Regions from separate parts of the Shinella sp. 1A1 genome, predicted to be linked through region 2. Evidence: riboswitches for the same ligand, from Rfam matches in the RefSeq annotation. Region 2 holds a riboswitch; the other holds the start of a gene.
The links. A riboswitch is a leader RNA that binds a small molecule or an ion and turns the genes downstream of it on or off. The one in region 2 is predicted to bind thiamine pyrophosphate.
Positions count from the first base shown of each region.

Region 1 (3,940 bases), 880 kb from region 2:
CCGCACGCCGGCATGGATGGTGAAATAGTCGACGCCCTGCTCGGCCTGCTCGATCAGCGTGTCGCGGTAGACCTCCCAGGTCAGGTCCTCGGCGATGCCGTTCACCTTCTCCAGCGCCTGGTAGAGCGGCACGGTGCCGATGGGGACCGGCGAATTGCGGATGATCCATTCACGGATATTGTGGATGTTTCGGCCGGTCGAAAGGTCCATGACCGTATCGGCGCCCCAGCGGATCGCCCAGACCATCTTCTCGACCTCTTCCGCCATGGAAGAGGTGACGGCGGAATTGCCGATATTGGCGTTGATCTTCACGAGGAAGTTCCGGCCGATGATCATCGGTTCGGCTTCCGGGTGGTTGATGTTGGCGGGGATGACGGCCCGGCCGCTCGCCACTTCCTGCCGGACGAATTCCGGCGTCACGAAATCGGGGATATGCGCGCCGAAGCTTTCGCCGTCGCGGGCAAGCGCCTCCTTTACCGCCTTGCGGCCGAGATTCTCGCGGATGGCGATGAACTCCATCTCGGGCGTGACGATGCCGGCGCGGGCATAGGCGAGCTGCGTCACCGCCTTGCCGTCCGTCGCGCGGCGCGGGCGGCTCAGCACCGGGAATTCCGGCGTCAGGCGCTCGCCGGTGGCAAAGCCGTTGTCCTCGGGGCGGACGTGGCGGCCGTCATAGGCCTGCGTATCGCCGCGGGCGACGACCCAGCCTTCGCGGAGGCGCGGCAGGCCGCCCTCGATGGAAACGACATGGGCGGGATCGGTATAGGGGCCGGAGGCGTCGTAGATGACGACCGGCGGTTCGCCGGAGGTCGGGTGCAGGGCGATCTCGCGCATCGGCACGCGGATGTCCGGGTGCAGTTCGCCGGGAATGTGGATTTTCCGCGAGGCGGGAAGGGCGCCCGTCGTGACGGTGGGGGTGAGCTTTTGAGCGGCAATATTCATCGTGAGGCTCCAAGTTTTCGTTTGGAGACCCAGTCCTAGAGCCGGAATGATGGAAGGACGCGGGAGACGGAATCCGGGTTTCGGATAGCCTGCCACAGCGCTTGCACCGTCCCTACGCCAGTATGAACTGGATCAGGTTCAACGGGTCACTGCGCTGCGAATGCCAGCAGTATCTCAGCCCCTTGTCGGGACCCCCCTGGTGAATGTCCCAAGCAAAGACGCTGGGAGGCGATTTGTCAACGGAGAAAAATAAGTAAGTAATTACTTACTTTTTGGCCTGCGGGCAAAAAGAAAACGGCGGAGCATTGCTCCGCCGTTCCTCTTGAAATCGCTTGCGAAAACTATTCGCGCTCGCCGGTGAAATTCAGCAGGAGCTGGAAGATGTTGACGAAGTTGAGGTAGAGCGACAGCGCGCCGAACACGGCCATCTTCTGCTGCGACTCGTGGCCGATATTTTCCGCATACTGCTCCTTGATGTTCTGCGTGTCCCAGGCGGTGAGGCCGACGAAGACGAGGATGCCGATCACCGAGACGGCGAACTGCAGGGCGCTGGAGCCGAGGAAGATGTTGACGATGGAGGCGATGATCACGCCGATGAGGCCCATCATCAGGAACGAGCCGAACTTCGAGAGGTCGCGCTTCGTCACGTAGCCGTAGAGGCTGGTGGCGCCGAACATGGTGGCGGCGATGAAGAAGGTGCGGGCGATGCTCATGCCGGTGAAGACGAGGAACACCGAGGCGAGCGACAGGCCCATGACGGCGCAGAAGGCCCAGAAGGTCATCTGCGCGGCGCTGGCCGACATGGTCTGGATCTTGAACGAGAAGAACAGGACGAAGGCGAGCGGCGCCAGCATCACCACCCATTTCAGCGGCGAGGAGAAGATCGGCACATAGAGCGCCGGCGTCGAGCCGACGACGAAGGCGATGAGGCCGGTGATGACGAGGCCGGCGCCCATGTAGTTGTAGACGCGCAACATGTGCTGGCGCAGGCCCTCGTCGAAGAGGGCGGCGGACTGTGCCTGCGCGCCGTAGCCGAAACGCTGTTGTACGGGTTCCATCGAAAATCTCCTTCGGTCTGGAAGCGGTTGATCAGTAGAGCGTGCGGGAAAGGTCCCGCGCGGTGTCCGCCAGGTCGTCGGCCTTGCGGCTTTCCGACACCAGCGCATAGGCGGCGTCGCCGATCTGCCAATAGGCGGCCCGGGCGTTGTCGGCATGGAAGAGCAGGACGTGCTGCACGGCAAAGGAGCCGGGGCGCACGGCGAAGAGCGACAGGCGCTCTCCCTTCGCCGGCTCCAGCACCAGCTCGACGCTTGGGCCGTAGGCGGAGGGGAAGACCTGCGTGTCGATGACGGTCCAGCCCTTCGGCAGGTCCGGCAGCACGATGGCCGTCGCCGAGCGGATCTCCGCCGGGTCGAAGGTCTCGATTTCCGGCTGCGAGGTCATGCTGTCGCGCAGCAGCGTCGTCCGGTGCGCGCGCACGGCCTCCTCGACGAAGGCGGGCGGCGGCGTGGAGGCGACGACCTGCGTCGCGCCGAAGGGCCCGAGCGCCGCATGGGCGACCCAGCCCGCCGCGATGAAGAGCGCGATGGCGGCGGCGCGGCGGAAGACGGAGAAGACGCGGCGATGCGACAGCGCCCGTTCCAGAAGCCGCGCGGCCTCGCGGGTTTCCTGCCGTGTCACCGTGCGATGGTCGGCGAGCGCGAGGCGCAGTTCGTCGCGCACGCGCAGGTCCTTCATGATCTGCGCGGCCACTTCCGGCCGTTCGGAGAGATAGGCCTCGACCTCGATGCGCCGGCCGACGGCGAGCTGGTCGTCGACATAGGCGTTGAGGTCGGTTTCGAGGATGGGGTCATTGCTTGTCATCGCCGGTGCCTCCGACAATCCTGAGATGGGTGACGGGTGCGGCACTGCCGCCCTGTTCGAAGCTGCGCAGCCGCTGGCGGGCGCGGGCGACGCGCGACATCAGCGTGCCGACCGGAATGCCGAGCGTATCGGCGGCCTCCTGATAGGAAAGCTCCTCGATGGCGACGAGATGCAGCGCCGCGCGCTGCTCCTCCGGCAGGCCGAAGAAGGCGTTGCGCAGCTGGGTGAGCCGCACCGAATGATCCTGGTTGGCCGGCGCGGAGGTCTCCGCGATCTCGGCCGCCGCATCGTTGCGACGCTCCTGCGAGCGGCGCTGGCGCAGGCGGTCGATATGGGCATTGTGCAGGATCGACATCAGCCAGTTGCGGACATTCGCGCCGGTGCGGAAGGTCGACTGCCGCTCATAGGCTTTCACCAGCGCGTCGTGCACGAGGTCTTCCGCCTCGTCCGGATTGCGGACGAGCGACAGGGCGTAGCGCCTCAGCGCCGCAAGCTGTCCGATCACGTTGAAGCCGGGTGTCTTTCCGTTCATGCCCCAATATACGAGCGCCGGGCGACGCTCATTCCATCGCCTTGCGAAAAAAGTTCAAAGCCAGTGCAGCACGACGGCGGCAAGCGCGATGTAGCGGCCGAACTTGGCGAGCGAGACGACGAGGAGGAAGCGGCCGAAGGGCTCGCGCATGATGCCGGCCGCGACCGTCAGCGGATCGCCGATGACGGGCATCCAGCTGAGTAGCAGGCTCCACCAGCCATAGCGGCGATACCAGTTTCCGGCACGCTCCAGCGATTTCGTGGAGACGGGAAACCAGCGGGCATCGCGGAAGCGCTCGATGCCAAGGCCGAGCAGCCAGTTGATCACCGAGCCCAGCACGTTGCCGATGCCGGCGACGAGGATGAGCAGGGCGGGCGTGTAGCTCTTCGAGGCCAGCAGGCCGGCCAGCACCGCCTCCGACTGGGCGGGCAGGATGGTGGCGGCGATCAGGGCGGCGAGGAAGAGGCCGCCATAGGCGGCAAGCGCGCTCATCTTTGGCCGGCGGCCGGGCCGCTCCGCTGTTCCTTGCTGTCCATGCCGCCTCCGCATCGGTTCGGCAGCTTCCGTAAACGGTGCCGACCGATGGAGGAAGGGAAGGATGGT
Region 1 is NZ_AP039671.1:2,652,147-2,656,086, reverse strand. Features, by position in the region: gene thiC (phosphomethylpyrimidine synthase ThiC) at 1-942, opposite strand, end outside; TPP riboswitch at 1,034-1,150, opposite strand; gene ACZ48C_RS13010 (Bax inhibitor-1/YccA family protein) at 1,284-2,000, opposite strand; gene ACZ48C_RS13005 (anti-sigma factor family protein) at 2,032-2,805, opposite strand; gene ACZ48C_RS13000 (sigma-70 family RNA polymerase sigma factor) at 2,792-3,337, opposite strand; gene ACZ48C_RS12995 (YqaA family protein) at 3,392-3,829, opposite strand.
Region 1: it holds a riboswitch for thiamine pyrophosphate, as region 2 does, so the genes downstream of both, thiC (phosphomethylpyrimidine synthase ThiC) here and thiD (bifunctional hydroxymethylpyrimidine kinase/phosphomethylpyrimidine kinase) in region 2, are expected to answer to the same signal.

Region 2 (3,940 bases):
GAGCCGGCCAAGGATCATGGTCTGGACGCAGCGCAGCTTCGCCGCCGCCCTTGGCGTGATGGGGCTGCGGCTGGCGCTGGCGGATCGCTGACGATCAGGCCCAGAGTGCGTGGAAATGATGGAGCGGCCCGTGGCCGGAGCCGACCGACAGCGCATCCGAGGACCGCACCGCGCCGGCGATGAAGCTCTTGGCCGCCGCCACGGCGTCAGGCAGCGGCCTGCCCTTGCCGAGTTCGGCGGCAATGGCGCTCGACAGCGAGCAGCCGGTGCCGTGGGTGTTGCGCGTCAGCACCCGCACGCCCTCGTACCAGCGCAACCCGCCCGGCGTCGCCAGCACGTCCGGGCTCTCGCCGCCCGGCAAATGCCCGCCCTTCAGCAGCACCGCCTTCGGGCCGAGCGCCAGAAGCCGCGTCGCCTGCCCTTCCATGGCGACCCGGTCGGCGGCCTCGGGCTCTCCGAGCAGCGCGGCCGCCTCCGGCAGGTTCGGCGTCAGCACTGTCGCGAGCGGCAGCAGGCGGCGGGTCAGCGCCTCCACGGCCGCCTCGGCCAGCAAGGACGCTCCGCCCTTGGCGACCATGACCGGATCGAGCACGACGGGCGTGCCGCGATGGGGGAGAAGCGCATCCGCCACCGCCCTGGCGATTTCCGCCGAGGCGATCATGCCGATCTTCACGGCATCGACGCTCACATCGCCGAACACATCCGCAATCTGCGCCGCGACGAAGGCCGGTGGCACGAGATGCACGCCGGAGACGCCCTGCGTGTTCTGCGCCGTCAGCGCGGTCAGCACGGCCATGCCGTAGGTGCCGCGGGCGGCGAAGGTCTTGAGGTCGGCCTGGATGCCGGCCCCGCCCGACGGGTCGGAGCCCGCGATCGAGAGAATGTTTGCGATGGCCATTTCGCCTCCTTGGGCGGAGGCGGTCTTCGGGCAACGGAATTGAGGCCCGTTCGACTCCCTCCGCCGGCATGATCCGGTTCAGGTTCAAAGGGTGCTTCTCAGCCCGCCTTCCGGCGGACGCCCCTGTCTCAAGCGGTTTTCGCAAATGTCGAGACACCTGTCACCCTGAAAGTGACAGGCATCGGTTACGCCTTGGTGACGTGATACTCCTTGATGGCGACCATCTTGATCGCCGGGTAGCGCTCCGCCTCATAGCGCAGCGAGAAGGCGTCCTGCGCCAGGAACACCGGATCGCCGTCGAGGTCGCGGGCGATATCGCCGCGGCGCTGGGTGACGAACTTGTCGAGCTCGGCCGCGCTGTCGGAAGAAATCCAGCGGCAGACGGAGAAGCGCGACATCTCGAAGGAGACCGGCAGGCCGTATTCCGCCGAAAGCCGCTCCTTCAGCACGTCGAGTTGCAGCGCGCCGACGACGCCGACGATGGCGGGCGAGCCGTCTTCCGGCGAGAAGAGCTGCACGACGCCCTCTTCCGCCATCTGCTGGAGCGCTTCCTTCAGCTTCTTGGCCTTCATCGCATCTTCCAGCCGCACGCGGCGCAGGATTTCCGGCGCGAAGTTCGGCACGCCCTCGAAGACCAGCGCCTCACCTTCCGTCAGCGTATCGCCGATGCGGAGCGTGCCGTGGTTGGGGATGCCCACCACGTCGCCGGCATAGGCCGTGTCGGCAAGCTGGCGCTGCGAGGCGAAGAAGAACTGCGGGGCCGAGAGGCCGATGGTCTTGCCCGTGCGGGCAAGGCGCACCTTCATGCCGCGCTCCAGCATGCCGGAGCAGACGCGGGCAAAGGCGATGCGGTCGCGGTGGTTGGGGTCCATATTGGCCTGGATCTTGAAGACGAAAGCCGTCATCCTGTCTTCCGCGGCATGGACCTTGCGCGTATCCGCCACCTGGTCGCGCGGCGGCGGCGCGAAGGCGCCAAGCGCGTTGATGAGGTCGCGCACACCGAAATTGCGCAGCGCCGAGCCGAAGAAGACCGGCGTCAGGTGCCCTTCGAGGAAGGCCTCGCGGTCGAACGGACGGCAGGCCTCGCGGGCAAGCTCCATCTCCTCGATGAAGGCGTCCCGCTCGTTTTCCGGCAGGTGCTTGGCGACCTCCGCCGCATCGTCCATCCGCGTCGGCTGAACCTGCGTGTCCGAGCCGCGGAAGGTGCGGTCGGCGAGGTGATAGGAGCCGCAGAAGGTCTTCGAGTGGCCGACCGGCCAGGTGACGGGGGCGGTGTCGAGCGCAAGCTTCTCCTCCACCTCGTCGAGGATTTCGAACGGATCGCGGCTCTCGCGGTCCATCTTGTTGACGAAGGTGATGATCGGGATGTCGCGCAGGCGGCAGACCTCGAAGAGCTTCAGCGTCCGCGGCTCGATGCCCTTGGCGGCGTCGATGACCATGACGGCCGCGTCCACCGCTGTCAGCGTGCGGTAGGTGTCGTCCGCGAAGTCCTCGTGGCCGGGCGTGTCGAGAATGTTGAAGACGTTGCCGTCATATTCGAAGGTCATGACCGAGGTCACGACCGAGATGCCGCGCTCGCGCTCGATCTTCATCCAGTCCGAGCGGGTCTGGATGCGGTCCTTCTTCGCCTTCACCTCGCCGGCGAGCTGGATGGCGCCGCCGAAGAGGAGCAGTTTTTCGGTGAGGGTGGTTTTACCGGCGTCCGGGTGCGCGATGATCGCGAAGGTGCGGCGGCGGGAGACCGCCTCGGCAAGGGTTTCGGCCATTTTCTGCAATATCCTGTGAGTTGCCGGGGTCTTTACAGGCTCCGCCGAAAAAGCGCAATTGACGAGGCGCGCCGCGCGCCGGCTTATGGGCGCATGAACGCGCACACCCCCTCCCAGCCCACGCTTTCCCTCGTCCGCCTGCCCCATGGCGACGGCATAGAGCTACCCGCCTACGAGACTTCAGGCGCCGCCGGCATGGACCTTCGCGCCGCCGTGGCGGCGGAGGCGCCGCTCACGCTTGCGCCGGGAAAACGCGCGCTGGTGCCGACCGGCTTCGTCTTCGAGATTCCGCATGGCTACGAGGGCCAGATCCGCCCGCGCTCCGGCCTTGCCTTCAAGCACGGCATCACCTGCCTCAACACGCCCGGCACCGTCGACAGTGACTATCGCGGCGAGGTGAAGGTGCTGCTCGTCAATCTCAGCGAGGAGCCCTTCGTCATCGAGCGCGGCATGCGCATCGCGCAGATGGTGATCGCCCCCGTGACGCAGGTCGCGGTGCGCGAGGCCTCGCAGGCGAGCGAAACCACGCGCGGCGCGGGCGGCTTCGGCTCGACCGGCGTTCGCTGAGGCGATGTCCGGCCGTACAGGTCTTTCCTTCCGCTCCGGCTATTTCGGCGATCCCCCGGCATCGCGCGCCCTTGCGGACCTGTTGCAGGATGTCTTCGGGATCGACGTGACGATCATGGACCGGCTCGGCGGATCGGACCCGACCGGCATTCCCTTCTCGTGGTTCGATGCGGACGGTGCCTGCATCGCCAATATCAGCGCCTTCTCGCTGCCGCTCGTCGTCGATGGCGTTTCCCTGCGCGTGGCCGGCCTGCAATCCGGCGCGGTGCGGCCGGGCCATCGCGGCATGGGCCTCTACCGTGACGTCATGGAGGCGGCGCTTGCCCATTGCGATGCGGAAGGATTTGCGGCCGTCGCCCTCCTGACCGATACCCCGGCGCTCTACGGCCGCTACGGTTTCGAGCCGCTGGCGCAGCACCGCTTCGCCGGTGCGGCGCTCGGCGGCGGGACGGCGGGCCCGGTGCGGCGGCTGGACCTTGGAAGCGCCGCGGATATCGCGCTGCTGCGCCGGCTGCTCGATGGCCGCCAGCCCGTTTCGGATCGCTTCGCGCCGGTGCGGCAGACCGGGATGTTCCTCTTCAACGCCGCCCTGATGCCCGACGTCAGGCTCGACCTGATCGGCGATGACGCCGTCGTCGCGTGGCGGATGGCCGGAGACGGGGCTTTCGAGCTGCTGGACGTCGCCGGCACGCGCATTCCCCACCTTGCC
Region 2 is NZ_AP039671.1:82,018-85,957, reverse strand. Features, by position in the region: gene ACZ48C_RS00460 (LysE family translocator) at 1-91, shown strand, start outside; gene thiD (bifunctional hydroxymethylpyrimidine kinase/phosphomethylpyrimidine kinase) at 95-898, opposite strand; TPP riboswitch at 937-1,033, opposite strand; gene ACZ48C_RS00450 (peptide chain release factor 3) at 1,084-2,664, opposite strand; gene dut (dUTP diphosphatase) at 2,758-3,231, shown strand; gene ACZ48C_RS00440 (GNAT family N-acetyltransferase) at 3,236-3,940, shown strand, end outside.